Regions from separate parts of the Streptomyces sp. NPDC050121 genome, predicted to be linked through region 2. Evidence: riboswitches for the same ligand, from Rfam matches in the RefSeq annotation. Region 2 holds a riboswitch; each other region holds the start of a gene.
What was found. A riboswitch is a leader RNA that binds a small molecule or an ion and turns the genes downstream of it on or off. The one in region 2 is predicted to bind cobalamin.

Region 1 (9,884 bases), on a different contig from region 2:
CCTTGTCGTCCGGGATGTGCTCCATGACCTCGGAGATGATGACGACGTCGAAGGACTCGTCGGGGAAGGGCAGCGCCAGGGCGTCGCCCTCCATGGCGGTGGCGGTGGCGCCCTCGGGGGCCTCGCCGGCCTCCTTCATCGCCGCGAACCACTTGGCGACCTCGCGGATCTCCTCGCCGTTCTGGTCGAGCGCCACGACCTGGGCGCCCCGCCGGTAGCACTCGAAGGCGTGCCGCCCCGCCCCACAGCCGAGGTCCAGGACTCGGTCGCCCGGGGCGAGCGGGAACCGGGAGAAGTCGACGGTCAGCACGTGGCCCTGCTTTCGCGATCGGATGCTTCGGATACGACGCCGTCGGCGTCAACGGCGTCGACACCACGACCGGCGGCAACGGCCTCGGCGGTTTCGACGGCGGCGGCAACGGCTGCTTCGGGGGCGGCGGGGGCCTCGGCAGTACCCGGGCGGCGGCCGTCGGCTATCGCCTCGCGGTAGCGGGCCACGGTTCCCTCGGCGGCCCGCGCCCAGGTGAAACGGTCCAGCACCCGTTCCCGCCCGGCCGCACCCAGCCGGGCCCGCAGCGCGGGGTCGCCCAGGAGCCGGCTCAGGCCGGCCGCCAGCGCGCCGGCGTCGCCCGGCGGCACGGCCAGGCAGGTCTCCCCGTCGCGCCCGGCGACCTCGGGGATCGCCCCGCCGGTCGTGGCGAGCAGCGGGGTGCCCGTGGCCATGGCCTCGGCGGCCGGCAGGGAGAAGCCCTCGTACAGCGACGGCACGCAGGCGACCTCCGCCGAGCGCACCAGGTCGACCAGTTCGGCGTCGGAGATGCCCTTGACGAACTCGACGGCGCCTTCGAGGCCGTACCGCTCGATCGTCTGGGCGACCGGCCCTTCCTGCGGGCGCTTGCCGACGACGACGAGGTGGGCGCGCGGATGCTCGGTGCGCACCTTCGCCAGCGCCTCGACGAGGAAGACCAGGCCCTTGAGGGGGACGTCCGCGCTGGACGTCGTCACGATCCGGCCCGGTATCTGCGGCACGGCCGGGTTCGGCGAGAACAGGTCGGTGTCGGCGCCGATGTGGACGACATGGATACGGTCGTCGCGGACGCCGAGGTGGTCGACGATCTCCTGGCGGGAGGTGCCGGAGACGGTGAGCACGGACGGCAGCCGGCGCGCGACGCGCTTCTGCATCCGGGTGAACGCGTACCAGCGGCGCACGGAGTAGCGCCGGCGCCATCCCTCGGCGGCGTCCAGCTCCAACTGCCGGTCGACGGTGATGGGGTGGTGGATGGTGGTGACCAGGGGCGCGCCGAGGTCCCCCAACAGGCCGTAGCCGAGGGTCTGGTTGTCGTGCACGACGTCGAACTCCCCGCGCCGGGCGCGCAGATGACGGCGGGCACGCAGGGCGAAGGTCCGCGGCTCGGGGAACCCGCCGGTCCACATCGTCGCCACCTCGAGGGCGTCGATCCAGTCGCGGTACTCGCCGCGCTTCGGGGTGCGGAAGGGGTCCGGCTGGCGGTAGAGGTCGAGGCTGGGCAGCTCGGTGAGCGAGAGGCGGTCGTCGTGGGCCGGGTCCACCGGGTCCAGCACCGGATAGGGCTGGGAGCCGATCACCTCGACGCGGTGACCGAGGCGGACGAGCTCACGCGAGAGATGCCGTACGTAGACGCCCTGGCCCCCGCAGAACGGGTTCCCCTTATAGGTGAGGAGCGCGATGTTGAGCGGTCGCCTGCCGTCGGCCGCGAGGTCATGCCGAGACCCCGCCTGACTGGCCTCAGCGGTCACTCCGGGCCCCCTTCTGCCTGCATGGTCCCGCGAGACTACGACGGGACGCTAATCTAGAACAAGTTTCAGACTTGATCGTCCGGGAGGCTCTGAATCTACCGGCAGGTAAGAGCGCTGGGAGCAGTGGATCAGGTGATTCACGCCACGACCGACCGCTCTGCCGAACCGCATGATCACCGCCCCTCACCGACTGTCACCAGGACTGTCACGGAACGGACCGGAACGGGACCCATGCCAGCCACGCCAGCCACGCCCGCGGAAGCCAAGGGGAACGCGGAAGCCAAGGGGAGCAAGGCGCAGTCCTCGCCCCTCACCGAGCGGCAGGAGGCGCGCCGCCGCCGCATCCTGCACGCGAGCGCGCAGTTGGCCAGCCGGGGCGGGTTCGACGCGGTGCAGATGCGGGAGGTCGCGGAGTCCTCGCAGGTCGCCCTCGGCACCCTCTACCGGTACTTCCCGTCCAAGGTGCATCTGCTGGTCGCCACGATGCAGGACCAGTTGGAGCACATGCACGGCACGCTGCGGAAGAAGCCGCCGACGGGCGAGCGGGCGGCCGAGCGGGTCGCGGAGACGCTGATGCGGGCCTTTCGCGCCCTGCAGCGCGAGCCGCACCTGGCGGACGCGATGGTGCGCGCGCTGACCTTCGCCGACCGCAGCGTCTCTCCGGAGGTCGACCAGGTCTCGCGTCAGACGACGGCGATCATCCTGGACGCGATGGGCCTCACCGATCCGACCCCCGAGCAGCTCTCCGCGGTCCGCGTCATCGAGCACACCTGGCACTCCGCGCTGATCACCTGGCTGTCGGGTCGCGCCTCCATCGCCCAGGTCCGGATCGACATCGAGACGGTGTGCCGCCTGATCGACGTGACGGACCCGCGCACATAGAAAGGACCTACGAGACGATCGGGGGTCGCCTTCAGGTCCTGTCATGCAACCTTCAGGTCCCTCAGTCCGACCGTCGACGTCGGCCTCAGCGGATGCCCGTACCTCTCGGCGTCGCGCCCAAGTCGGCTACTCCGGTCGAACTCCCTCACTCGCCTCGTAGGCCACTAACAGAATAGAACACCTGAAGCTGGATGGAACACCCCAAAAGGGAAATTTTTTTACTCCTCCGGCGGGAAGACCGCCTCCCCGCTCCCCACCAGCGTGATCACGATCGCCTCCACCGGGCAGTTCTCCGCCGCCGCCAGCACCTGCTCGTTCGCGTCCGTGTCGGGGTCGACCGGATGGGACTGGCGCGCGGCGTCCAGCCGGAAGCCCTCCGGTGCTCGATGGAGGCACTGCGCGGAACCGATGCACAGCGAACGGTCCACGTCGACATGCCACCGGTCGCCCGCCCCTGCCCCCGCCCCCGCCCCCGCCCCCGAATCCGTTCGCGCGAGAGGTACCTCCATCCCTCAGCCCTCCCAGCCGGCCGGCAGATGGATCATCTTGTGCTCCAGGTACTCGCCGAAGCCCTCGGGCCCGAACTCCCGCCCCAGCCCGGAGTTCTTGTAGCCGCCGAACGGGCCGAGCATGTCCAGGCTGAAGGTGTTCACGGAGTACGTCCCCGTACGGACCTGGCGTGCGACCTCGATGCCGTGCCCGACGTCGGCCGTCCAGACGCTGCCGCTCAGCCCGTAGTCGGAGTCGTTCGCGATCTTCAGGGCCTCGGACTCGTCACCGTAGGGCAGGAGGCAGATCACCGGTCCGAAGATCTCCTCACGGGCGATCCGCATGGAGTTGTCGACGTCGCCGAAGAGGGTCGGCTCCACATACCAGCCGCGCTCCAGGCCCGCCGGACGCCCGCCACCGGTGAGGATCTTCGCGCCCTCCTCCTGCCCGATCCGGATGTAGTCGAGGTTCCGACGCTGCTGCCGCTCGGCGACCAGCGGCCCGACCTGGGTCGCCGGGTCCATCGGGTCACCGACGACCAGCGCGGCCGCCGCCGCGGCGAAGGCGTCCGCGAACTCGTCGTAGCGCGAGCGCGGCAGGAGGATGCGGGTCTGGGCCACACAGGCCTGCCCGTTGTTCATGAAGGCGGCCGAGACGATGCCGGGAACGGCCGTGGCGATGTCCGCGTCGGGCAGCACGACCGCCGCCGACTTGCCGCCGAGCTCCAGGGTCACCCGCGTGAGATTGCGGGCGGCCACCTCCATGACCCGCTTCCCGGCCGCGACCGAGCCCGTGAACGCGACCTTGTCGATGCCCGGATGCCCGACCAAGTACTCACTGACCTCGCGGTCCGCGGGCAGGATCGACAGCACGCCCTCCGGCAGCCCGGCCTCCCGCGTGATCTCGGCCAGCACATACGCGTCCAGCGGCGACTCGGGGGACGGCTTCAGCACCACCGAGCAGCCGGTGAGCAGCGCGGGCGCGAGCTTGGCGGCAGCCACGAACTGCGGGACGTTCCAGGGGACGACGGCCGCGACCACGCCCACCGGCTCGCGCCGCACGAGGATCTTCCCGAGCACACCGTCGCGGCGCTCCTCGTAGGTGAAGTCCCGGGCCACCTTGATCGCCGCGTCCCACACCATCATCGCGCCGAGGGCCTGCGCGAGGACGCTCCACGAGTACGGGGAGCCGTTCTCGGAGGAGATCACGCGGGCGATCTCCTCATGGCGCAGGGCGATGCCGTCCTTGATACGGGTGACCACGGCGATCCGCTCGTCGAGCGACATCCGCACCCAGGGCCCCTCGTCGAAGGCCCGCCGCGCCACGGCGACGGCCCGGTCCACATCGGCCGTCGACGCATGCGGCACCCGCCCGATGACCTCCTCGGTGTGCGGCGAGACCACCTCGATGACGTCCTTGCCCAGCGGGTCGGTCAATTCCCCGCCGATGAACAGCTGTCCGTGTTCCACGAGCTCGGCCATGGCCACTGCCTTCGTTTCTGACGGTGTTTCAGAAACTGATACCAGTTCTAGTTATAGTGGGCAATGGCCGGGAGACGGAGGGCAGATGACGAAGGCGTTCGATCACGGCGGGGGTGTGCGGTCGCTTCGGGTGCCCATTCCGGACAACCCGCTCGGGCACACGCTCGTCTACGTCGTCGACACCGACCGCGGGCCGGTGCTGATCGACGCCGGATGGGACGATCCCGCCTCCTGGGACGCCCTCACCGCCGGTCTCACGGCCTGCGGTACGGACGTCGCCGAACTTCACGGTGTCGTCATCACCCACCACCACCCCGACCACCACGGCCTGTCGGCCAAGGTGCGGGATGCGTCCGGGGCTTGGGTGGCGATGCACGCGGCGGACGCGTCGATCGTGCGGCGGACCCGGGAGACCCGCCCCGAGCGCTGGTACACGTACATGGCCGACAAGTTGGCCGCCGCCGGCGCCCCCGACGAGCACCTCGCCCCGCTGCGCACGGCCCGCCGCCGTACGCCGCTCGGCTTCTCGCCCGCGCTCCCCGACCGCGAGATCGTCCCCGGCGAACTCCTGGACCTGCCCGGCCGTCGGCTGCGCGCGATCTGGACCCCGGGCCACACCCCGGGCCATGTCTGCCTCCACCTGGAGGAGAGTCACCCGGCCGGACTTGCGGGCCACGGCCGCCTGTTCTCCGGCGACCATCTGCTCCCGGGGATCAGCCCGCACATCGGTCTCTACGAGGACCCCGACGACGCGACGGTCACCGATCCCCTCGGCGACTACCTCGACTCGCTCGAACGCGTCGGCCGGCTCGCCCCCGCCGAGATCCTCCCCGCCCACCAGCATGCCTTCACCGACGCCCCCTCCCGGGTACGGGAGTTGCTCACCCACCACGAGGACCGCCTCACGGACCTGTCGTCGCTCCTGGCCGAGCCCCTCACCCCCTGGCAGCTCGCCGAACGCATGGAGTGGAACCGCCCCTGGCAGCAGATCCCCTACGGTTCGAGGACCATCGCGGTCTCCGAGGCCGAGGCCCACCTGCGCCGACTCGTGAAACAGGGCCGCGCGGAGGCGGTGGCGGGCAGCGAGCCGGTGACGTACGTGGCGGTGTAATGCGCTCGCGGTGCGGAACGGCCTGCTGATACCAACGGCAGCATGGAACCCATGGATCCCTTGGAACGCCTTCTCGTCGAGCGGGCCTGCGAACGTCTCGTCGTCGACTTCGTCCACCGGCTCGACCTGGGTGAACCCTCCACCGTGGCCGCTCTGTTCACCGAGGACGGCAGGTGGGAATGGCCGGCGGGCGAGCGTCTGATCGAGGGGCGGGCGGCGCTGCGCGGGTATTTCGGCTCGCGCCCCACCGACCGGCTCTCCCGCCGTCTCATGTCGAACATCCTGGTCACGGTCACCGCGCCGGACACCGCCCTGGCCACCTCGTACTTCTCGACGCACCGGGTCGACGGCTACGAGGGCGGCATCGTCCCCGCCGGACCCCCGGTCCAAGTCGGGCACTACGAGGACGCGTTCCGGCGAGTCGACGGGACCTGGCTGCTGGCACGCCGGCTGCTGCACCTCCCCTTCGGCGGACCGACACCCCGCGCTGAGCGGCCTGTCTGACCCGTCAACCACCCGTCCGACTCATCAGCGACCTGATCAACTCACCGGCCGGGGCGAGGAGTTCCGTTTCCTCGGTGCTCATCGTCGGGTTGGCCGCGCGCCGACGCAGGGCCTCGGTCAGGCCCTGCTCGGTGAGGTCGGAGGGGTCGACGAGGAGGGCGGCCAGCATCGTGCGGGCGGGAGCGGCGATCGACTGGGCGGAGACGGCGACCTGGGCGAGGATCACCGCGGACATCCCCCAGTCGAGCCCCGGGTCGCCCTCCTCCGCGTTGGCCCAGTCGATGACCCGCGGGCCGTCCGGCGTGAGGATCACGTTGTCGGGGTGGAGGTCGAGGTGCAGGATGCGGGCGTCCGCCGAGCCAGGCCCCGAGACCCGGCCCGGGACGGTGTGCAGCGCGCGCAGCAGCCTCGCGAGTACGGCCCCCGCCTCCTCGGCGTCCAACGTGCCCGCCACGAACGCCTGGAGCATCGTCGGCCCCTTCAGCCGCTCCATCACCAGGTCGGTGCGCGAGCCGTCGGGCGAGGGTCGTACGGCGGGCGCGGGGTAGCCGTACTCCCGTACGTGCGCCATCACCGCGCCCTCGGCGGCGGCGTCGCCCCACCCGTCCCGGTCCCGGCGCAGCACCCACGCCTCGTCGATCTCGTACACGTCGGCCGTGCGACCCGAGCCGAGCAGTCTCCCCGTTACTGGCATGAACATGAACCTACCTCCACCCACCTCCGTCCGGCCCGTCCGCCCCATCCGCCCCATCCGCAGCCACCCCTCAGGCCGTTCGCTACCTGCCGGTAGAGTGACGGCGTCGTCATCACGCCCGTACAGGGAGAAGCCGGTGTAATTCCGGCGCTGTCTCGCAACCGTAGAGCCGGATCGCCCGGTCCGGAACGTGACCGGCTCACGTGCGTCGGCAGCCCGCCGTCGCACGCACCGTCGAGGTATACGGAGTCGAGCCGCCGGGGTCGCCCCGTGCTGCCCGCCTCCGTCGACCTCCCGCACCGGGAGAGGCACCCGCCGATCATGAACGTCCGCCGCAGCGTCACGGCCCTGGCCCTCGCCGGCGCCACCGCCGTCGCCCTGGGTGCCGCCGTCCCCGCCGTCGCCGTCACGCCGTCCCCCGCCCCGTCGGTGGCGATACCCGACGGGCTGTACGGCACCACCGACCCGACGTACGACGGTGTCTGGCGCCAGTCGCTGGCGTTGCTCGCGCAGCGGACCGTGGGCGTCACGCCCGCCGACCGGGCCGTGGCCTGGCTGGCCGGGCAGCAGTGCGCGAACGGCGCCTTCGCCGCCTTCCGCGCGGACACCGCGAAGCCGTGCGACGCCAAGCTGATGGTGGACACCAACAGCACGGCGGCCGCGGTCCAGGCGCTGGCCGCGCTCGGCGGCCACCGGGCGGCGACGGAGAAGGCGGTCAGCTGGCTGAAGTCCGTCCAGAACGCGGACGGCGGCTGGGGCTACTCCCCCGGCGGGGCCAGTGACGCCAACTCGACGTCCGTCGTCGCGGGCGCGATGGCGGCGGCCGGGCAGCGGCCCGCGGAGGTGAAGAAGGCCCAGAAGTCGTCGTACGACGCTCTCCTGAAGCTCTCCATCGCCTGCGACAAGGCCGGTGGCGGCGCGTTCGCGTACCAGCCGGACAAGAAGGGCGGCCTCGCGGCCAACGCGGACGCCACGGCGGCGGGCGTGCTCGGCGTCCTCGGCAAGGGGTTCGTGACGACGGCGGGCAAGGCGCCGGCACCGATGAACGGCAACAGCTGCGGCAACTCCCCCGCCCCCCTCACCCCGTCCGAGCTCGCCCGCGACGGCTCGGCCTACCTCGTCGAGGCGATCAGCAACGACGGTCATCTGACGTCCGCCCTGCCCGGCGCCGCGGACCAGCCCGACTACGGCAACACCGCCGACGCGGTCGTCGCCCTCGCCGCACAGGGCTGGACCGCGCAGGCGAAGAAGCCCCTGGCCTGGCTGGAGCGGAACTCCGCGGCCTGGGCCAAGCAGAGCGGCCCCGCCGCCTACGCCCAACTCCTCTTCGCCGCCCACGCCATGGGCGCCGACCCCCGTCATTTCGGCGGCACGGACCTGGTCGCGCAGCTCAACGCGACGGGACCAACCCCGCAGACCACAGCCACGGGCAAGGCCACGCGGCAGGCCGCCGAGTCCGAGAGCAAGGACGACTCGGATTCCGGTTACAGCGTGTGGTGGATCGTCGGCGTCTTCCTCGTCGCCGGCATCGGCATCGGCTTCCTGATCAGCGGCCGCGGCAGGAAGCAGCAGCCGTGACGCGCCGGACCCTGCCCCCGTTGTTGCTGACCCTGACGTTCCTCCTCCTCGCGACCGCCGCTCAGGCTCACGCCGCCGGCTACCGCTACTGGTCCTTCTGGGACCGCGCCGGCGACCAGTGGACGTACGCCACCCAGGGCCCCTCCACCGCGCGTCCCGCCGACGGCGACGTCCAGGGCTTCCGGTTCGCGGTGAGCGCCGACTCCCAGGACGCGTCGCAGCCGCGCGGCACGGCCTCCTTCGCGGCGATCTGCGCGAAGACGCCCGCACAGGACGGCACGAAGCGGGTGGCCCTGGTCATCGACTTCGGGACGACGGCCGACGCCCCGTCCGGCGAGAGCCCGCCGTCGCCGTCGCCGCGCACGGCCTGCGCCCGGGTCGCACCCGACGCGACGACGGCCGAGGCGCTCGCCGCGGTCGCCAAACCGCTGCGCTACGACACGAACGCCCTGCTGTGCGCGATCTCGGGGTATCCGCGGACGGGGTGCGGCGAGCAGGTGTCCGGGAAGGGCAAGCCCGGGACGGACAAACCGGGGACGAGTGAACCGGGGACGGAAGGTCGGGGGACGGAGAAGCCGACGGCCACCGAGAAGTCCGGCAACGACGGCGGCGGCCCGTCGCTGGGCCTCTACGCCGGCGCGGCGGCCGTCGCGGGGTTGGGCGCGGCCGCGCTGTGGCAGGCGCGGCGGCGAGGATCCCGCCGGGATGGCTGACGGCTGATGGGTGATTCCCGCTCCCACCCGCAGCTCCACCCCGCCGCCTGGTGGCTCTGGGCCCTCGGCCTCGGCACCGCCGCCACCCGCACCACCAACCCGCTGCTCCTCGCCCTCCTCCTCACCGTCTCCGCGTACGTCGTCACCACATGCCGCCCGGACACGCCCTGGTCCCGTTCCTACTCGGCGTTCCTGAAGCTCGCGCTGGCGGTGCTCGTCATCCGGCTCGTCTTCGTCGTCGCTCTGGGCTCCCCCATCCCCGGCACGCAGGTGCTCGTCACCCTGCCCGAAGTCCCGCTGCCTCACTGGGCGCAGGGCATCCGGCTCGGCGGCGCGGTCACGGCCGAGGGCCTCCTCTTCGCGTTCTACGACGGTCTGAAACTGGCCACGCTCCTCGTCTGTGTGGGCGCGGCGAACGCCCTGGCCAGCCCCTCCCGTCTGCTCAAGACGCTGCCCGGCGCCCTGTACGAGACCGGAGTGGCGGTGGTCGTGGCCCTCACCTTCGCCCCGAACCTGATCGCGGACGTCCACCGGTTGCGTGCGGCCCGCCGTCTGCGGGGCCGTCCGGACCGGGGTGTGCGGGGCCTGCTCCAGGTGGGCCTGCCGGTGCTGGAGGGCGCGCTGGAACGCTCCGTCGCCCTCGCCGCAGCGATGGA
Region 2 (9,884 bases):
AGTGGGTGCGGTCGGTCTACCGGGGCGACCGGTACAAGTTCGTGGCGCGCCTGAAGCGGCCTGCCGAGTAGAGGCTCTGTGGAGGGTCTTCCGCTGGGCTTATCCGTCACTTACATTGCCTGCGCATTACATCTGTGATCAAGGCGATCAGAGTGAGGGGACGGAACCGCCGATGTCCGACGAAGAAACGAGGGAACCGGTGGTGACGCCTGTGCGCGTCGTCATCGCCCTCTGTCTGATCGCGCCCTTCGTGGCGATGCTGTGGGTGGGTTCGTACGCGAAGGTGGATCCGGCGTTCATAGGGATCCCCTTCTTCTACTGGTACCAGATGCTGTGGGTGCTGATCTCCACGGCGCTCACGATGATCGCGTACAAGCTGTGGCAGCGGGACCAGCGCGGCCGCACGACCCAGGGCGGGGGTGCGTCGAAGTGAACGACGGCGTGAACGGCGTGGCACTCGCCGTCTTCATCTTCTTCTTCCTGGCCGTCACGGCCATGGGCTTCCTGGCCGCGCGCTGGCGCAAGGCCGAGAACGAGCACAGCCTGGACGAATGGGGCCTGGGCGGCCGGTCGTTCGGCACCTGGGTCACCTGGTTCCTGCTCGGCGGCGACCTGTACACGGCGTACACGTTCGTCGCCGTGCCCGCGGCGATCTACGCGGCGGGCGCGGCCGGCTTCTTCGCCGTGCCCTACACGATCCTCGTCTACCCGCTGATCTTCACCTTCCTGCCCCGCCTGTGGTCGGTCTCCCACAAGCACGGCTACGTCACGACCTCGGACTTCGTGCGAGGGCGCTGGGGCTCGAAGGGCCTGTCGCTGGCCGTCGCCGTCACCGGCATCCTGGCGACGATGCCGTACATCGCGCTCCAACTGGTCGGCATCCAGGCCGTGCTCGACGTGATGGGCGTCGGCGGCGGCGAGGACACCAACTGGTTCGTGAAGGACCTGCCGCTGCTGATCGCGTTCGGCGTGCTGGCGGCGTACACCTACTCGTCCGGACTTCGGGCCCCCGCGCTGATCGCGTTCGTGAAGGACACGCTGATCTACATCGTCATCGCGGTGGCGATCATCTACATCCCGATCAAGCTGGGCGGCTTCGACGACATCTTCGCCAAGGCGGGCGAGGCGTTCAGCCGGACCAACCCGGCCACGGGCAAGCCGCGCGGCGCGCTGGCCCCGGCGGAACCGGGCCAGTGGACGTACGCGACGCTGGCGTTGGGCTCGGCTCTGGCGCTGTTCATGTACCCCCACTCGATCACCGCGACGCTGTCCTCGCGCAGCCGGAACGTGATCCGCCGCAACACCACGATCCTGCCGCTGTACTCCCTGATGCTGGGCCTGCTGGCCCTGCTGGGCTTCATGGCGATCGCGGCCGGCGTCAAGGTCACCAACGGGCAGCTGGCGATCCCGCAGCTGTTCGAGGACATGTTCCCCGACTGGTTCGCGGGCGTGGCGTTCGCGGCGATCGGCATCGGCGCGCTCGTGCCGGCCGCCATCATGTCGATCGCGGCCGCGAATCTCTTCACCCGCAACATCTACAAGGACTTCATCAAGCCGGACGCGACGCCCGCGCAGGAGACGAAGGTCTCCAAGCTGGTCTCGCTCCTTGTGAAGGTGGGGGCCCTGGTGTTCGTCCTCACCATGGACAAGACGGTCGCCATCAACTTCCAGCTGCTGGGCGGCATCTGGATCCTGCAGACCTTCCCGGCCCTGGTCGGCGGCCTCTTCACCCGCTGGTTCCACCGCTGGGCGCTGCTCGCCGGCTGGGCGGTCGGCATGATCTACGGCACCTTCGCCGCGTACGGCGTGGCCTCCCCGACCCAGAAGCACTTCGGCGGCTCGGCGAAGGAGATCCCGGGCATCGGCGAGATCGGCTACATCGGCCTGACGGCGTTCGTCCTCAACGTCGTCGTCACCGTGGTCCTCACCTTCGTCCTGAAGGCGGCCAAGGCCCCCGAGGGCGTCGACGAGACAAAGCCGGAGGACTACACGGCGGACGCCGGGGACGCGGGGGTGCAGGTGGAGCTGCCTCCGGCGACGGCGGGCAGCGCCCACTGACGGCCCGACAGGCCAGGGCCCGAGCTCACGGGGAAGCACGCCCCAGTCGCGGGTCCGGCCGGCCATCACGTCCCAGAAGCGGTCCACTTCCCGGACGCGCATGCCGACCCAGTGCGGGGTCTTCCTGCTCAGGATCCCGGGGAAGCAGCGGCGGACCGGCCGGGGAGCAGGGCCTGCTGCCGGCGGCAGAACGGCTCGCGGATCTCTCCCCGGGGCACCGAGCCCCGGGGAGGGTGGGGGCAGAGCTGGAACTTGCATCAGGCAGACATGTGGAGCCCGGTACGGGCGGGAGCGAGGTACCGGGCTGCATGCCCGGCTGCAGCAGTTCGCTGAGCCGCACCAGGACGGCGGCCTTCCCCGCGCCCACGCCGCCGACGAGCAGACAGGGCCTGTAAAGGCCCTCCGCGCACCACGCGACGATGGCCGGCACGGCGATCAGCCAGACGAGCCTGTCAGGTTCGCGTAGGAGACCCATCGGCGCCACTTCTTGGGGCGGGTGACGCCGCGGCGGGCCTCCAGACGCCTCGGCAGTCGGTGCCGGCGGGCGAGGACGACGCCCCGACGCGGTGACAGCCGCATCTCGGATCGAGCGTCGCCATCGGCGCGTTGCGCGGCCGTTGCTTGCCGGGCGGGTGACGAACGCCCCTGGTCACGGTGTGTTCTGGAGGGCGACAACGCCTACCTCCATGGAATCACTCCCGCCACGCCCCGCGACTCGGCCGCCGCGTCGCGAAAGTCACGAGCCCGCGGGCGCGGGCGTCCGGCAGACTCGGGCCCATGGACATCGTGATACGGCGGGTGGAGAACGGCGAGTTCGAGGCGCTCGGCGAGCTGACCGCCCGCGCCTATCTGGACGACGGTCTCCTCGACTTCGGAGAGAGCGACCCGTACCTCCACAAGCTCAAGAACGTCGCGGAGCGGGCGTCGGCCGCCGAGGTATTCGTGGCCGTCGAGGGCGGCGTCCTCCTCGGCGGAGTCACCTTCGTCCCGGGCCCGGGCAACCTCATGACGGACATCGCGGGCCCCGGGGAGACCGAGATCCGTATGCTCGCGGTCGGCCGTACCGCTCGTGGCCGGGGCGCGGGCGAGGCTCTGGTGCGGGCCTGCGTCGAGCGCGCGCGAGCCGTCGAGGGCTGCACCACCGTCGTCCTGTCGACCCAGCGCACCATGTACGCCGCCCACCGCATCTACGAACGTCTCGGCTTCGTCCGTACACCCGAGCGGGACTGGAACCCCGTCCCGGAGCTGGGCGACTTCACTCTCCTCACCTATAAGTTGACGCTCTGAAACCACCTCGACACAACATCTGGGGGTGGCGTGACAGGCGAGCACAAGATGTATGCTCGTGCTCGCTGTCGCCACAGGGGAATCCGGTGCGAATCCGGAACTGTCCCGCAACGGTGTACTTGTGCACATCTGTATTCAGAACAGCCGCGCACGAGCGTCAGTCCGAGGACCTGCCGACAGCGTGCCCGGCCCATCAGGTCCGGGTGCCCTGACGTCCGGGCCTCGTGGAGTGGGCCGGTGGACGCGACGCCCCGTGCGCTCGTGTGCTGCCCCCTGCCCTCCGCCAGGTCCACCGCCGAGCGAGGGAGAGCCTCACGTGACCATCGCGCCAGCCGAACCGGCTTCAGTGACCGAGCTGGAGACCGACGGTCCCGGTACCGCGTTGCTGCGTACCCTGACCGAGCTGACCGCCGACCTGCCCGACGCCGACCCCGGCCGGGTCGCCGCCGCGGCCCTGCGCGGCCGGTCCGCGCGGGCCGACGAGGCGGAGCTGCGCGAGCTGGCCACGGAGGCGGCCGCCGGCCTGATCTCCGAGGACCCCGCCTACTCGAAGCTGGCCGCCCGGCTGCTGACCGTCGGCATCGCCGCGGAGGCCGCCTCGCAGGACGTCACGTCGTTCACCACGTCGGTCGCCGTCGGCCACCGCGAGGGCCTGATCGCGGACCGCACCGCCGAGTTCGTGCGCGTCCACGCGGCCCGCCTCGACGCGCTGGTCGACGCCGACGCCGACGACCGTTTCGGCTACTTCGGTCTGCGCACCCTGCACAGCCGCTACCTGCTGCGGCACCCGATCACCCGCAAGGTCGTCGAGACACCCCAGCATTTCCTGCTGCGCGTCGCCTGCGGCCTCGCCGAAAACACTGCGCCCAATTCAGAAGCGGGCGTCCGCTCCCTTGACGAGGTCGCCGCGCTCTACCGGCTGATGAGCCGGCTCGACTATCTGCCGTCCTCCCCCACCCTCTTCAACTCCGGTACGCGGCACCCCCAGATGTCCTCCTGCTACCTCCTCGACTCCCCGATCGACGAGCTGGACTCCATCTACGACCGCTACCACCAGGTGGCCCGGCTGTCGAAGCACGCCGGCGGCATCGGACTGTCGTACTCCCGCATCCGCAGCCGCGGTTCGCTGATCCGCGGGACCAACGGGCACTCCAACGGCATCGTCCCGTTCCTGAAGACCCTGGACGCCTCCGTCGCCGCCGTGAACCAGGGCGGCCGGCGCAAGGGCGCGGCCGCCGTCTACCTGGAGACCTGGCACTCCGACATCGAGGAGTTCCTTGAACTGCGGGACAACACCGGCGAGGACGCCCGCCGTACGCACAACCTGAACCTCGCGCACTGGATCCCGGACGAGTTCATGCGCCGGGTCAACGCCGACGCCGACTGGTCGCTGTTCTCCCCCTCCGACGTGCCCGAGCTGGTCGACCTGTGGGGCGAGGAGTTCGACGCCGCCTACCGCAAGGCGGAGGCGGACGGTCTCGCGAAGAAGACCATCCCGGCCCGTGACCTGTACGGCCGCATGATGCGTACCCTCGCGCAGACCGGCAACGGCTGGATGACCTTCAAGGACGCCGCCAACCGCACCGCCAACCAGACGGCCGAGCCGGGCCATGTCGTGCACTCCTCCAACCTGTGCACGGAGATCCTGGAGGTCACGGACGACGGCGAGACGGCCGTGTGCAACCTGGGCTCGGTGAACCTCGGCGCGTTCGTCGACGCCACGGCCGGCGACATCGACTGGGAGCGGCTGGACGAGACCGTCCGCACGGCCGTCACCTTCCTCGACCGGGTCGTCGACATCAACTTCTACCCGACCGAGCAGGCGGGCCGCTCCAACGCCCGCTGGCGGCCGGTCGGCCTCGGCGCGATGGGTCTGCAGGACGTCTTCTTCAAGCTGCGGCTGCCCTTCGACTCGGCCGAGGCGAAGGCGCTGTCCACCCGGATCGCCGAACGCATCATGCTCGCCGCATACGAGGCGTCCGCCGATCTCGCCGAGCGCAGCGGCCCGCTGCCCGCCTGGGAGAAGACCCGGACCGCCCGGGGAGTGCTGCACCCCGACCACTACGGCGTCGAGTTCACCTGGCCGGAGCGCTGGGCGGCGCTGCGCGAGCGGATCGCGGCGACCGGCCTGCGCAACTCGCTGCTGCTGGCGATCGCGCCCACCGCCACCATCGCCTCCATCGCCGGCGTGTACGAGTGCATCGAGCCGCAGGTGTCCAACCTGTTCAAGCGCGAGACGCTGTCCGGCGAGTTCCTCCAGGTCAACTCGTATCTGGTGAACGACCTCAAGGAGCTCGGCGTCTGGGACGCCCGCACCCGTGAGGCGCTGCGCGACGCCAACGGCTCGGTGCAGGACTTCGCCTGGATCCCGGCGGACGTGCGCGCCCTGTACCGCACGGCGTGGGAGATCCCGCAGCGCGGCCTGATCGACATGGCCGCCGCCCGCACCCCGTACCTGGACCAGGCGCAGTCCCTGAACCTGTTCCTGGAGACGCCGACCATCGGCAAGCTCTCCTCGATGTACGCGTACGCGTGGAAGTCGGGTCTGAAGACCACGTACTACCTGCGCTCGCGCCCGGCGACCCGCATCGCCCGCGCCGCCCAGGCCACCGTCCCCGTTCAGCAGCCGGCGCCCGCAGAGGCCGTCGCCTGCTCCCTGGAAAACCCCGAGTCCTGCGAGGCCTGCCAATAATGACCAGCCGTAACACGAACCTGCTCGACCCGGGCTTCGAGCTGACTCTGCGCCCGATGCGCTACCCGGACTTCTACGAGCGCTACCGGGACGCCATCAAGAACACCTGGACCGTGGAGGAGGTCGACCTCCACTCGGACGTCGCGGACCTCGCGAAGCTGTCCGAGGGCGAGCAGCACATGATCGGCCGGCTGGTCGCGTTCTTCGCGACGGGCGACTCGATCGTGGCGAACAACCTGGTGCTGACGCTGTACAAGCACATCAACTCCCCCGAGGCGCGGCTGTATCTGTCGCGGCAGCTGTTCGAGGAGGCCGTGCACGTCCAGTTCTATCTGACGCTCCTGGACACCTACCTTCCCGACCCGGAGGACCGCGCGGCCGCCTTCGACGCGGTGGAGAACATCCCCTCCATCCGCGAGAAGGCCGAGTTCTGCTTCCGCTGGATCAACGAGGTCGAGAAGCTGGACCGCCTGGAGACCCAGGCCGACCGCCGCCGCTTCCTCCTCAACCTGATCTGCTTCGCCGCGTGCATCGAGGGCCTCTTCTTCTACGGCGCCTTCGCGTATGTGTACTGGTTCCGCAGCCGGGGTCTGCTGCACGGCCTGGCCACCGGCACCAACTGGGTGTTCCGCGACGAGACGATGCACATGAGCTTCGCCTTCGACGTGGTCGACACGGTCCGCAAGGAGGAGCCGGAGCTCTTCGACGACAAGCTCCAGGAGCAGGTCACCGACATGCTCCGGGAGGCCGTCGAGGCCGAGCTGCAGTTCGCGCGCGACCTGTGCGGTGACGGCCTGCCGGGCATGAACACCGACTCGATGCGGCAGTACCTGGAGTGCGTCGCCGACCAGCGTCTGCAGCGGCTCGGCTTCGCCCCGGTCTACGGCTCCGAGAACCCCTTCTCCTTCATGGAGCTGCAGGGTGTTCAGGAGCTGACCAACTTCTTCGAGCGCCGCCCGTCGGCGTACCAGGTCGCGGTGGAGGGCACCGTCGACCTGGACGAGGACTTCTGAGGCTGCGGCCGAGGGGTCTTCGCGGCCTTCAGCCGGCGGTCGATCCGGCGCTCGTGGAGCAGTCCCACGAGCGCCGGAGCCGTGAGGAGGAGGAAGACGGCCAGGGCGGTCAGGTATCCGGTGAGTTCGTTCATGAGGTAATCGTCGTCCGCGACGAACACTCCTGACACTGGCAGGACTGCCGTACACCTTCAAATTACTGCCACTCCTACGGCACACTGGCAGCATGCTGACGAACGTGGCCGCGATCCTCCTGGACGGTGTGCACCCCTTCGAACTCGGCGTCGTCTGCGAGGTCTTCGGGATCGACCGCAGCGACGAAGGGCTGCCGGTCTACGATTTCGCCGTCGCCTCGGCGGAGGGGCCGACGCTGAGCACCCACGCGGGCTTCACCCTGAGCACGGAGCACGGGCTCGAACGGCTGGAGAGCGCCGACCTGATCGCCGTCCCCGCCGGGGAGACCTACGGCAAGCGGGACTTCCCGCCGGAGCTGCTCGACGCGCTGCGCCGGGCCGTGGACCGGGGGACGCGCGTGCTCAGCGTCTGCTCCGGGGTGTTCGTGCTGGGCGCGGCCGGACTGCTGGACGGGCGCCGGTGCGCGGTGCACTGGCGGCACGCGGAGCAACTGGCCCGGCAGTACCCGCGCACCGTCGTCGAACCCGACGTGCTCTACGTCGACGAGGACCCGGTGATCACCTCGGCCGGCACGGCCGCCGGCATCGACGCCTGTCTGCACCTGGTCCGCAAGGAACAGGGCCCCGAGGTCGCCAACCGCATCGCCCGGCGGATGGTGGTGCCGCCGCACCGGGACGGCGGCCAGGCCCAGTACATCGAACGGCCGCTTCCCCGTTCACGGTGCGACACCGTCGGCGACGTGCTCGCGTGGATGGAGCAGCACCTCGACCAGGAGGTCACCGTCGATCAGCTCGCCGAACGCGCCCATATGTCTTCGCGCACCTTCGCCCGCCGTTTCCAGCAGGAGACGGGCACCACGCCCTACCGTTGGCTGCTGCGTCAACGGGTGCTGCTGGCCCAGCAGTTGCTGGAGGCGACGGACGAGACGATGGACGCGATCGCCTGGCGGGCCGGCTTCGGCACGGCGGGCGCCCTGCGCCACCAGTTCGTGCAGGCGCTGGGAACGACCCCCAACGCCTACCGGCGCACGTTCCGCGGCCCTCAGTCGTTGGCGACCACGGGGTAGCGGGGCTCGTTCTCGGCCATCTGCCGCAGGGCGTCCTTGCGTTCGCGCTTGGACAGCCGGTCGATGTAGAGGTACCCGTACAGGTGGTCGGTCTCGTGCTGCAGACACCGCGCGAAGTACCCCGTGCCGCGTACCTTGATCGGGTTGCCCTGCTCGTCCTGCCCGGTCACCTCGGCGTAGTCGGGGCGGGCGAGCGGCGCGTACGCGGTCGGCACCGACAGGCAGCCCTCGTTGCTGTCGTCCAGCCGGCGCCGGTCCGCGGGGAGTTCGACGAGCTTGGGGTTGCAGACGACGCCGGTGTGCCGGGCGCCCTCGTCGTCGGGGCAGTCGTAGACGAAGACCTTCAGGTCGACCCCGATCTGGTTGGCGGCCAGGCCCACACCCTCGGCGGTGTGCTGCGAGGCGAACATGTCCGCGACCAGCCGGCGCAGCTCCTCACCGAACTCGGTGACGTCCTTGCACTCCTTGTGCAGCACCGGGTTCCCGACGACTGTGATCGGCCGCGAGGTACCGGCCTCACGCCAGGCCAGCTCGCGCGCCTCCGTCTCCTCGGTGTCGATGACGAAGCCCTCGTCGTCCACGGGGAGCACGCCCGCGTGCTGCTGATCGGTGTCCTGCTGCGCCATGACCGACGATGCCTTCCTCAGTAAAACAGGGGGTGAAGTTGCTGATACAGGGTACGGGGGATCGCGCCCCCTAAGGGGCGCGGGCGGCATCTGACGTGCGGCTCCGCCGCGATGGGGGTCCCTCCCGCTCGAGCGCAGCCGAGAGTGGGGGAGCGACCAGCCACGACGAACCCGCAGCCGAAAACCGGTCCTAGCAAACCTCTTCCAGATCCCGCCAGTCCCGAGAATCAGGGCTGTCCGCAACCCACCCGTCCAACAACCCCCTCACCAGCGAAGCCGGCGCAGCCACCCCGCACTCCCGCTCCGGCATCCACAGCTGCCCGTCGGTCCGGTGACCGAGCGGGCCAGGGTGCCCCGGCTCACTGTGATCGTGCGGATCCAGATGCTCGCCGTCCCCCTCGTCCGACGGCATCCGCGACTCCGAGCACATCCGGCACAGCAACCGCACCGACGACGACCAGTCCTCCGCCGCGAACCCCGCGTCGGCAGCCAGCTGCTCCAGCGCGTCCCGGTCCGCCTCGCTGGCCGCCTCCAGGAGGACCACCCAGGTCGGCACGGGCGACGGCGCCCACAGCTCGATCTCGTCGAAGACCGGGTAGGAGTGCCCGGCGGTCGTGGTCCGCTCCCCGTGGGGCACGCCGTCGTGCAGCACGACCTCGCCCCAGCGCCGCCCGGAGGAGGGCAGCGGGATCGACAGCACCTCCATGCGGGCGGGGTCCAGCCGCCGCCCCCACACCACCTCGGCCTCGCCCTCGGGCGACAGCCGCACGGCCGCGCTGCCCAGCTCCATGCCGACGGGTTCGCCGGCGCCGGTGGCGGCGCCCGGCACGTGCAGCCCGTAGGCCTGCCAGGCGCGGCGGGCCAGCGGCCAGTCCTGCAGGGCGGTCGCGGCGATGCCGACGTTCCACCAGTCGGGCGCCCCGGCCTCGCGGTCGAGCAGCGCGACGGCGCGCAGACCGGCGGTGCGGGCCTGCTCCCAGTCGTGCCGGAACTTGTGCAGCAGGGCG
Region 3 (9,884 bases), on a different contig from region 2:
GGACCCTCGCCGAGGGCCGTTGTCAGTGGTCGCTGCGAGACTTGACCGCGCATGGCATCTCCGGCAGAGATCACAAGGGAGTGATCGGTATGGCAGGCACGAACAGCGGGCGCCCGAGCATCTGTCCGACGGTGTTGTACGCCGACGCGAAGGCCGCGATCCGCCAGCTCACGGAAGCCCTGGGGTTCACGGAGCTGTCCGTGTACGAGGGGGAGGACGGCACGGTGATGCACGCCGAGCTGGTGCAGGGCAACGGCGCGGTGATGCTCGGCTCGAAGGGCCGCGGCGGCGTCTTCGACACGGCGATGAAGGGCGCGGGCCCGGCGGGGGTGTACGTCGTGGTGGACGACGTGGACGCACACCACCGGCGGGCCGTGGAGCACGGTGCGGAGATCCTGATGCCCCCGACGGACCAGGACTACGGCTCCCGGGACTACCTGGCCCGGGACATCGAGGGCAACCTCTGGAGCTTCGGCACGTACGCGCCCGAGATACAGGGCTGAGAGGCGCTTCGGGACCGGGCCCGGGGCCGGGGGCTCAGCTGCCCCCGGTGTGCACCTGGAAGGCGGCCCGGCGGACGGCCTTGGCCAGCGCCGGGTCGGGGTGCGCGGCGGCGAGCGCCACCAGCACCTGCACGGTGCGCGGGTGTCCCACGGCCCGCACCTCGGTCAGCAGAGCGGGCACGGTCGGCTGCAGCGCGGACTCCAGGTGGCGTACGAGCATCGGCGCCTCGCCGTGGTCGGCGACCGCCGCGGCGGTGTCGACCCACAGCCAGGTGGCCTCCTCCCGGGTGAGCACCTCGTGGGCGTCCTCCGGGTCGATTCCGTCGTGCTCGGCGAGCCACAGCAGCGCGTACGGCCGCAGCGCCGACTCGTCGACGACCGCGCGGACGTCGGGCTCTGCGGGGGCGCCGACGACGCGCAGCGCCTCGAAGGCGAGGCCGCGCAGCAGGGCGTCGTCCCCGCGGGCGGCGAGCAGCAGCTCGGTGACGGCGCTGCCGACGGTCCGGGCGGCGAGCCAGGCGCGGTACTCGGCGCGGGCCGCGTTCGGGCGGAGCTGGGCGCAGCCGCGGAGCATGCCCTCGGCCGACTGCTCGATGTTCCCGGCCGGGCTCTGCGCGGCGACGCAGATCTGCTCCAGCTTGACCCAGACCGCCCAGCTGCCCAGCGGGGTGAGCGTGGCCTGTCCGGCGCCGTAGGTGAGGGCGCCGACGGAGGCGAGGGCGTGCAGGGCCCAGTCGAGGAGCGGGGCGAGTTCGGCGTCCTGCGCGGGCTCCGCCGGGTCGGCCTCGGCGGAGGGGACCGGAGCGAGGGGCGTCGCGGGTTCGGAGCCGGCGCCGTAGGGGACCTCGCAGCGCTCGGTGCGCAGTTCGGTGACGCGCTGGCGCAGCAGGTCCAGGAGCTGCTCCACGGGGACGGGCCCGGCGGACAGCTGGAGGAAGGAGAGCACCTGCGGCATGGCCGAGACGACCTCGGCGACGGCGGCGGCCTCCTGCTCCTCGGGTTCCGGGGAGGCGAGCGACCAGGCGTCGAACAGGGCGACCCAGCCGCGCAGGACGGCGCTGTCGTCGCGGTCCCAGGCGCGCAGCCGCCAGCCGGGGCGGGCGCTGTCGCCGTGCACCTCGACGAGGCCGGCGAGGCGGGCGGTGTCCCAGTCGGCGCGGATCCGGTCCGTGGTCAGTCCCAGATCGCTGGCCGCCCGTTCGGCGGTCACGTCGGAGAGGGTGGCCTTGCCGTCGGTGGTCGCGGCGTCTCGGCCGGGTCCGAGGGCGTTGTCGGCCCAGCGGGCGACGCGGGCCGCGGCGGCCAGTCCGGAGCGCGCCATTCTGGCCAGCTCCGCGGGGGCCGGGGTGCCCTCCGGCGGGCGGGGTGCAGGGCGGCGCGGGCGCCGCTCGTTCACAGCTGAGGGGGCGGCGGCCAGGGGTCGCGGGCGGACGAGTCGAAGCCTGGAGTCGCGCGGGATACGGGACGTCACGGGTGCAGTCTTCCGGTTGACGGTCCGAAAACCCAAACGGAATGTCACGGCGGGCTACGGGACTGGCCAACGCACGGGGTCCCGCGAAGGGTGGGGAGACGTGTTCAGGCCAGTGGTACGGGCTTAAACGGAACGGTCGCGACCGGTCCGGGCGGCTCTGCCACGGGCTCACATGAGGGGGGTGAGGAAGCGGCGCAGGGCCTCCTCGTAGGCGGCGGGGGCGACATTCCACATGGCGCCGTGCGAGGCCTGCGGGACGGTGTGCAGGGCCACGAGGTCGGGCCGGCGCGCGGCGAGGCGGCGGGAGGCGACCCAGGGGGCGACGGTGTCGTCGGGACCGTGCACGATCAGGGTCGGGACCGTCAGCCGGGCCGGGTCGGCGGCCGCGTCGCCGTCGTCGCCGGGGCCGCCGCGCAGTCCGGTGCGGCCCTCGGCGGCGCGGACGGCGAGCGGCAGCAGCGGGCCGGGGGTGTGCCGGGCGGCGGCGAGGGCGCGCAGGGTCGTCCGCCAGTCCAGGACCGGTGAGTCCAGCACGAGCCCCGAGACGAGGTCGCGCAGCCCCGAGTCGGCGGCGGCGCGCAGGGCCATGGTGGCGCCGGTGGACCAGCCGAGCAGGACGACGCGTTCGGCGCCGTAGCGCACGGCGTACCGCATCGCCGCGTCCAGGTCGCGCCACTCGGTCGCGCCGAGGTGATTCAGCCCGTCCGGGGAGCGGGGTGCGCCGAGGTCGCCGCGGTAGGCGAGGGCGAGCACGGGGAAGCGGCGGCGGTGCAGGAAACCCATGACGTTCAGGGCGTGTTCCCGGGTGGTGCCCAGGCCGTGCACGGCGATCACCCAGGTGCGCCGGGCGCCGGGGACGAACCAGGCGGGCAGGCTGCCCAGTTCGCCGGGGACGTCGATGTCGGCGTGGTCGAGGCCGAGGGCGCTGCCGGGGTCGCCGACGTACAGATTCGGGGTGAGCCAGACCGCGTCGCCGGGGTTCAGCGTGCCGTGGGTGACGCGTTCCAGGCGGCGTACGACGGTGTCGGCGGAGTGCGCGGCGGTGGGCAGGACGGCGCCGACGACCGCGTGGGAGCCGTTGCCGGAGAGCCCGTGGGTGCCGGGGCGCAGGGCGGCCAGGTCGCGGGTGAGGGTGATCTGGCCGGCGGCCGTGCGGTGCACCGTGAGCCGGGGTTCGGTGGGCAGGGGCCGGCCGGGCGGCGCCTTCAGCGCGGCGTCGCTGGCGAACCGGCCGACGGCAACACTGGCGGCGCCGGCGGCCAGGGCTGCGGTGACGGCGGCGGCCGTCGCTTTGACAGTGCGCACCCGTCCAGTCTCCTGGCCATCGTCGCGACCGGCCAGTGGAGCTCACCCCCGACGGGACCAAGGCCGCTGCCCGTACGCCCGCAGCCGCTCCCCCGCCTCCGCGACCTGTTCCTCCGTCAGGAGGGTGGGACTGCGGCCGGGCAGCGAAGAGGCCGTCAGCCACAGCCGGCACATCCACTCCAGCTGGGCCGTGCGGTCGTAGGCCTGGTCGAGGGTGGCGCCGTAGGTGAGGGTGCCGTGGTTCTGCAGGAGGCAGCCGGTGCGGTCGGCGAGGGCCGCGAGCATGTTGTCGGCCAACGCCTCGGTGCCGTAGGTCGCATAGGGGGCGACCCGGACGGCGCCGCCGAGCGCGGCCGCCATGTAGTGGACGAGGGGAAGCTCGCCGACGAGGGTGGAGACGGCCGTGGCGTGCACGGCGTGGGTGTGGACGACCGCACCGGCGTCGGTGGTGTGGTAGACGGCGAGGTGCATGGGCAGTTCGCTCGTCGGGGCCAGGGCGCCGAGCACCTGCCGACCGGTGAGGTCGACGCCCGTCACATCGTCCGGGGTGAGCCGGTCGTAGGGCACGCCCGACGGGGTGACCAGCACGGTGTCGCCGACGCGCACGGAGACGTTGCCGGAGGTGCCGACGACCAGGCCGTCGCTCACCGTGCGGCGGGCCGTCGTCACGAGCGCCTCCCAGGCCCGCGCCTGGGCCGCACTCCACATACCGTCCCGCGCGTCCCGGGACCCCCGCCCGTCGCGCCGCTGCTCAGCCATGCCCCGATCCTGCCGGGTGACCAGAATCTCTTCAACGGCTGCGCGACCCGGCCGGAGCGGCTCGCGGGCGGCGAGTAGCCGTACGGACCGCACAGTCACCCCGACATCGGACACCCCGAAGCCCCCCTCAGTTCATCTTCCGTTCACTCAGGTTTCCTACGGTCAACCGACCGATGACTTCGAACGATTGCCTGGGTAAATGGAAAACTTCTCGCTGATCCTCGCGATTGTGGTGGTAACCGCACTCGCGTTTGATTTCACGAACGGTTTTCATGACACCGCCAACGCGATGGCCACGACCATCTCGACCGGTGCACTCAAGCCCAAGGTCGCGGTGGCCATGTCCGCCGCGCTCAACCTGGTGGGCGCTTTCCTCTCCGTGGAGGTCGCCAACACGATCTCCAAGGGTCTCGTCGACGAGACCGGCATCCGTCCCGAGGTCATCTTCGCCGCGTTGGTCGGCGCGATCCTCTGGAACCTGCTGACCTGGCTGGTGGGCCTGCCCTCCAGCTCCTCCCACGCCCTCATGGGCGGTCTGATCGGCGCCACCATCGCCTCGGCCGGCTTCGACGCGGTGCACGGCGACGCGCTGGTCACCAAGGTCCTCATCCCGGCGATCGCGGCGCCCATCGTCGCGGGCGTCGCCGCGATGCTCGCGACCCGCCTCTCCTACACCCTCGGCAAGAAGGCCGACGGCAAGGCCGCCGAGAAGGGCTACCGGGCCGGCCAGATCGCCTCGGCCGGCCTGGTCTCCCTCGCCCACGGCACCAACGACGCGCAGAAGACGATGGGCATCATCACCCTCGCCCTGGTCGCCGGCGGCGCCGTGGCCCCCGACTCCGACCCGCCGGTCTGGGTCATCCTCTCCGCGGGCCTGGCCATCGCGCTCGGCACCTACCTCGGCGGCTGGCGCATCATCCGCACCATGGGCAAGGGCCTGACCGACCTTCAGCCGCAGCAGGGCTTCGCCGCCCAGACCAGCGCGGCCACGGTCATCCTGGCCTCCTCCCACCTCGGCTTCTCCCTCTCCACCACCCACTCGGTCTCCGGCGCGGTGATGGGCGCGGGTCTGGGCCGCAAGGGCGGCGTGGTCCGCTGGTCGACGGCGACCCGCATGTTCGTGGCGTGGGGCCTGACGCTGCCGGCGGCGGCGCTGGTGGGCGCGCTGGCCGAGTCGGTCACGAACCTGGGCGACTGGGGCACGGCGGTCGTGGCCGTCTTCCTGGTGGCGTCCAGCGCGGCGATCTGGAAGATCTCGCGACGTGAGGTCGTCGACGCGTCCAACGTCAACGAGCCCGAGGAGTCCCCGGGCGTGATCACCACGGCGATCGCGGCGGTGACCCCGCCTCCGACGGGCACGGTGGCCGAGGACCTGACGGCCACGATCCCGTCCCCGGCGACCGCGCCCACCGAGCCGGCCGCTCCCCCGGCCGCGGCCGTCTGAGCCCACGCACCCGGTACGAAGGAAGAGAACCAGCATGAAGATCGACTGGGCAGCCCTGGGCTCCGTCTTCGGTGTCAGCCTCGCGGTCACCGTGGGCCTCGTCACCCTGTTCACCCTGGGCGTCATGGGCCTGTCCCGCCAGGAACGCGCCACCGCAGAGGGCGGCTCGGCCGCTCTCGCGGTGACGGGCGCGTACGCCTGCTTCGCGGCGTGCGCGGCGGCGGTGGCCTACGGGATCTCCCTGATCGTGGCCTGAGGCGTAGATCGTGGCCTGAGCCGTACAGGTTCCTCACCCGGCCCTGCCTGCGGTCGCCCACATCGGCGGCCGCAGGCAGGGCCGAGTCATGCTCCGCGCGCCGTGGGACCGGGCCGATGTGGGGTTCTGCACACTCTCCCCGCGCAGGTCAACAGCAAGTTGACGGCCCTTCCGGGCCCGTGGTGGACTGCCCGAGCCATGTACGGCGGCAGAAGAGGAAGCCGGTGCGAATCCGGCGCGGTCCCGCCACTGTCACCGGGGTAGTAAGCCCCGGGAGCCAGGAACTCTCGCCGCCGGTCTCGTCGAACCAGGGCGTGGACACCCTGAGTGAGGACATATCGCCATGCCCGCTTGGCCGTTGAGGCACAGCACCAGGTCGCTGCCCGACCCCACGGCCGGCTGAGCCCGTGCATGCCGCTCGCGTTCACGCGTACGGCGCCGCCGCCGGCCTCCTCGGTGACCTGCTCCTCGGCGATCCCCGCCGGGGGCATCCGGTGGCCGTGTTCGGCCGGGCGGCCGCAGCCGTGGAACGGGTGCTCTGGCGCGACCACCGCGGCTGGGGGGCCGTCCACACCGTCGTCTGCGCCGGTGGGGTCGTGACCCTGGGAGCCGTCGCCCGCAAGGCCGTACGTCCCTCTTCGGCCGCTTCTCTCGGCCTCACCGCCGCCGCCACCTGGGCCGTCGTCGGCGGGACCTCTCTCGTCCGGGAGGCCCGCGCCATCGGGCGGGCCCTCGAAGCGGGGGACGTCGAGGCCGCCCGGGAACGGCTGCCGCATCTGTGCGGGCGGGATCCGCAGGCGCTGGACGCGGACGGGATAGCCCGGGCCGTCGTGGAGTCCGTCGCCGAGAACACCTCCGACGCCGTCGTGGGGGCGCTCGTGTGGGGGGCCGTCGGCGGGGTGCCGGGGCTGCTCGGGTTCCGGGCCGTCAACACCCTCGACGCCATGGTCGGGCACAGGTCGGCCCGGTATCGGCGGTTCGGGTGGGCCTCCGCGCGGCTCGACGACCTCGCCGGGTGGCCGGGGGCGCGGCTGACCGCCGTACTGGCCGCCGTCGCGGGGGATGATCCGCGGGCCGCGCTGCGGGCCTGGCGGGCGGACGCCGGCCGGCATCCCAGCCCCAACGCCGGGCCCGTCGAGGCCTCCTTCGCGGGCGCGCTCGGCGTGCGGCTGGGCGGGACGCTGTCGTACGGCGGCCGGATCGAGCACCGGCCGGTGCTGAACGGGGCGGCCGGGCGGCCCGTCGTCGCCCCCGACATCGAACGCGCCGCACGGCTCTCGCGCCGCGTCGGCCTGCTGGCGCTCGGCGTCACCGTCGCCGCGCGCGCCATCGTCACGACAGGGAAGGGGCGGACGACATGAGCGGGGGACTCCTCGTCGCGGGCACCACCTCCGACGCCGGCAAGAGCGTCGTCACGGCCGGGATCTGCCGGTGGCTGGTGCGGCAGGGCGTCAAGGTCGCGCCGTTCAAGGCGCAGAACATGTCCCTCAACTCGTTCGTGACGCGCGAGGGCGCCGAGATCGGGCGGGCGCAGGCCATGCAGGCGCAGGCGTGCCGGGTCGAGCCGACCGCCCTGATGAATCCCGTGCTGCTCAAGCCCGGCGGCGAGCAGAGCAGTCAGGTGGTGCTGCTGGGGAAGCCGGTGGGCGAGCTCAGTGCCCGTGGGTACCACGGGGGCCGGCAGCGGGAACTCCTGGGAACCGTTCTCGACTGTCTCGCCGAGTTGCGGGGCACGTATGACGCGGTGATCTGTGAGGGGGCCGGCTCTCCTGCCGAGATCAATCTTCGGCGGACCGACATCGTGAACATGGGGATCGCCCGCAACGCCGGGCTCCCGGTCCTCGTCGTCGGCGACATCGACCGGGGCGGGGTCTTCGCCTCCTTCTTCGGGACCGTCGCGCTGCTCTCCCCCGAGGACCAGAAACTCGTTTCCGGGTTTCTCGTCAACAAGTTCCGCGGGGACGTCTCCCTGCTGGAGCCGGGCCTCGACATGCTGCACGGGCTCACCGGGCGGCGGACGTACGGCGTGCTGCCGTTCCGGCACGGCCTCGGGATCGACGAGGAGGACGGGCTCCGGGTCTCGCTGCGCGGGACGATCCGGGAGTCGAACACCGCCCCGCCCGTCGGACAGGATGTGCTGCGGGTCGCCGTCTGCGCGATCCCGCTGATGTCGAACTTCACGGACGTGGACGCGCTGGCCGCCGAACCGGGCGTCGTCGTGCGGTTCGTGGACCGGCCCGAGGAACTGGCCGATGCCGACCTGGTCGTCGTCCCGGGGACGCGGGGGACCGTGCGCGCCCTTCAGTGGCTGCGCGAGCGCGGCCTCGCCGACGCCCTGCGGCGGCGGGCCGCCGAGCAGCGGCCCGTCCTCGGCATCTGCGGGGGCTTCCAGATCCTCGGCGAGCGCATCGAGGACGACGTCGAGAGCCGGCGCGGGCAGGTCGACGGGCTCGGCGTCCTGCCGGTGCGGGTGCGGTTCGCCCGCGAGAAGACCCTCACCCGGCCCGTCGGTCAAGCCCTCGGCGAGCCGGTCGAGGGGTACGAGATCCATCACGGGGTCGCCGACGTCACGGGCGGTGAGCCGTTCATCTCCGATGGCGAAGGACACAGCCTCGACGGCTGCCGGGTCGGCCAGACCTGGGGCACGCACTGGCACGGCTCGCTGGAGTCGGACGGGTTCCGGCGGGCGTTCCTGCGCGAGGTGGCGGCCGCCGCGGGCCGGCGTTTCGTGCCCGCCGCCGACACCTCGTTCGCCGGGCTGCGCGAGGAGCAGCTCGACCGGCTCGGCGACCTGATCGAACAGCACGCGGACACCGACGCGCTCTGGCGGCTCATCGAGTCGGGCGCGCCGCAAGGACTGCCATTCATTCCACCGGGAGCGCCCGCATGAGCACAGTGTTGTTGTTGTCGACCGCCGACACCGATCTGCTGGCGGCCCGATCCGCTTCCGGCGCCGACTACCGGATCGGCAACCCGACCCGCGTGGATGTGACGCGGGAGCTGCCCGGTCTGCTGGACGGCGCCGACCTCGCCGTCGTCCGGCTGCTCGGCGGGAAGCGGGCCTGGGAGGACGGGCTCGCCGCGCTGAAGGCGTCAGGTGTGCCGACCGTGCTGCTGGGCGGCGAGACCGTGCCGGACGCCGAGCTGATGGCCGAGTCGTCGGTGCCGGCCGGCGTGGTGGCCGAGGCCCTCAAGTACCTCGTCGAGGGCGGGCCCGCCAACCTCACCGAACTCGCCCGGTTCCTCTCCGACACCGTGCTGCTGACCGGCGAGGGGTTCCTGGAGCCGCAGAAGATGCCCGAGTACGGCGTCCACGGCGAGCGGGCGTCCGTCGAGGGGCGGCCGACCGTCGGCGTGCTCTTCTACCGGGCCCACCAGCTGAGCGGCAACACCGCGTTCGTGGACACCCTGTGCGACGCGATCGAGGCCCGCGGCGCCAACGCCCTTGCCGTGTACTGCGGTTCGCTGCGCGGGGCGGACGCCGGGCTGTACGAGATCCTGGGGCGGACCGACACGCTCGTCGCCACCGTCCTCGCCGCCGGCGGCACGCACGCCTCGCAGGCCTCGGCGGGCGGGGACGAGGAGGCCTGGGACATCGGGGCGCTCGCCGACCTCGACGTGCCGGTCCTGCAAGGGCTTTGCCTGACGTCGTCGAAGAGCACGTGGGACGGGTCCGACGCCGCCCTGTCCCCCATGGACGCGGCGATGCAGGTCGCCATCCCGGAGTTCGACGGGCGGATCATCACCGTCCCCTTCTCCTTCAAGGAGCAGGGCCCCGACGACGTCCCGGTGTACGTCGCCGACCCCGAGCGGGCCGCACGCGTCGCCGGAATCGCCGTACGGCACGCCCGGTTGAAGCACAAGGCGAACACCGAGAAGAAGCTGGCGCTGGTCTTCACCGCCTACCCGACGAAGCACTCGCGCGTCGGTAACGCGGTCGGTCTGGACACGCCCGCTTCGGCGGTGAAGGTGCTCGACGCGCTGCGGGACGCCGGGTACGTCGTCGAGGGGCATCCGGACAACGGAGACGAGCTGATCCACCGGCTGATCAACGCCGGTGGCCATGACGTGGAGTGGCTCACCGAGGAGCAGCTGGCCGCCGCGCCCGCGCGCGTGCCGCTCGCGGACTACCGGGCGTGGTTCGAC

Region 1: another riboswitch for cobalamin. It lies ahead of ACIBTS_RS42600 (prenyltransferase/squalene oxidase repeat-containing protein); the one in region 2 lies ahead of ACIBTS_RS30625 (ribonucleoside-diphosphate reductase subunit alpha).
Region 3: another riboswitch for cobalamin. It lies ahead of ACIBTS_RS19215 (cobalamin biosynthesis protein); the one in region 2 lies ahead of ACIBTS_RS30625 (ribonucleoside-diphosphate reductase subunit alpha).

What each region holds. Positions count from the first base shown of each region.
Region 1 covers NZ_JBITJV010000048.1:24,437-34,320, reverse strand. Annotated here, with positions in the region: gene ACIBTS_RS42640 (class I SAM-dependent methyltransferase) at 1-310, opposite strand, end outside; gene ACIBTS_RS42635 (glycosyltransferase family 4 protein) at 304-1,776, opposite strand; gene ACIBTS_RS42630 (TetR family transcriptional regulator) at 2,008-2,658, shown strand; gene ACIBTS_RS42625 (ferredoxin) at 2,877-3,167, opposite strand; gene ACIBTS_RS42620 (aldehyde dehydrogenase) at 3,171-4,628, opposite strand; gene ACIBTS_RS42615 (MBL fold metallo-hydrolase) at 4,714-5,739, shown strand; gene ACIBTS_RS42610 (nuclear transport factor 2 family protein) at 5,791-6,243, shown strand; gene ACIBTS_RS42605 (phosphotransferase) at 6,248-6,937, opposite strand; cobalamin riboswitch at 7,022-7,176, shown strand; gene ACIBTS_RS42600 (prenyltransferase/squalene oxidase repeat-containing protein) at 7,259-8,515, shown strand; gene ACIBTS_RS42595 (SCO2322 family protein) at 8,512-9,228, shown strand; gene ACIBTS_RS42590 (energy-coupling factor transporter transmembrane component T) at 9,235-9,884, shown strand, end outside.
Region 2 covers NZ_JBITJV010000023.1:115,366-125,249, reverse strand. Annotated here, with positions in the region: gene ACIBTS_RS30645 (GntR family transcriptional regulator) at 1-71, shown strand, start outside; gene ACIBTS_RS30640 (DUF3311 domain-containing protein) at 173-433, shown strand; gene mctP (monocarboxylate uptake permease MctP) at 430-2,058, shown strand; gene ACIBTS_RS30630 (GNAT family N-acetyltransferase) at 2,836-3,345, shown strand; cobalamin riboswitch at 3,381-3,538, shown strand; gene ACIBTS_RS30625 (ribonucleoside-diphosphate reductase subunit alpha) at 3,662-6,037, shown strand; gene ACIBTS_RS30620 (ribonucleotide-diphosphate reductase subunit beta) at 6,037-7,050, shown strand; gene ACIBTS_RS30615 (GlxA family transcriptional regulator) at 7,277-8,251, shown strand; gene def (peptide deformylase) at 8,227-8,877, opposite strand; gene ACIBTS_RS30605 (hypothetical protein) at 9,068-9,884, opposite strand, start outside.
Region 3 covers NZ_JBITJV010000011.1:194,891-204,774, reverse strand. Annotated here, with positions in the region: gene ACIBTS_RS19245 (VOC family protein) at 90-503, shown strand; gene ACIBTS_RS19240 (hypothetical protein) at 538-1,974, opposite strand; gene ACIBTS_RS19235 (alpha/beta hydrolase) at 2,143-3,279, opposite strand; gene ACIBTS_RS19230 (class II aldolase/adducin family protein) at 3,322-4,038, opposite strand; gene ACIBTS_RS19225 (anion permease) at 4,238-5,482, shown strand; gene ACIBTS_RS19220 (hypothetical protein) at 5,517-5,738, shown strand; cobalamin riboswitch at 5,905-6,048, shown strand; gene ACIBTS_RS19215 (cobalamin biosynthesis protein) at 6,146-7,099, shown strand; gene ACIBTS_RS19210 (cobyric acid synthase) at 7,096-8,628, shown strand; gene cobN (cobaltochelatase subunit CobN) at 8,625-9,884, shown strand, end outside.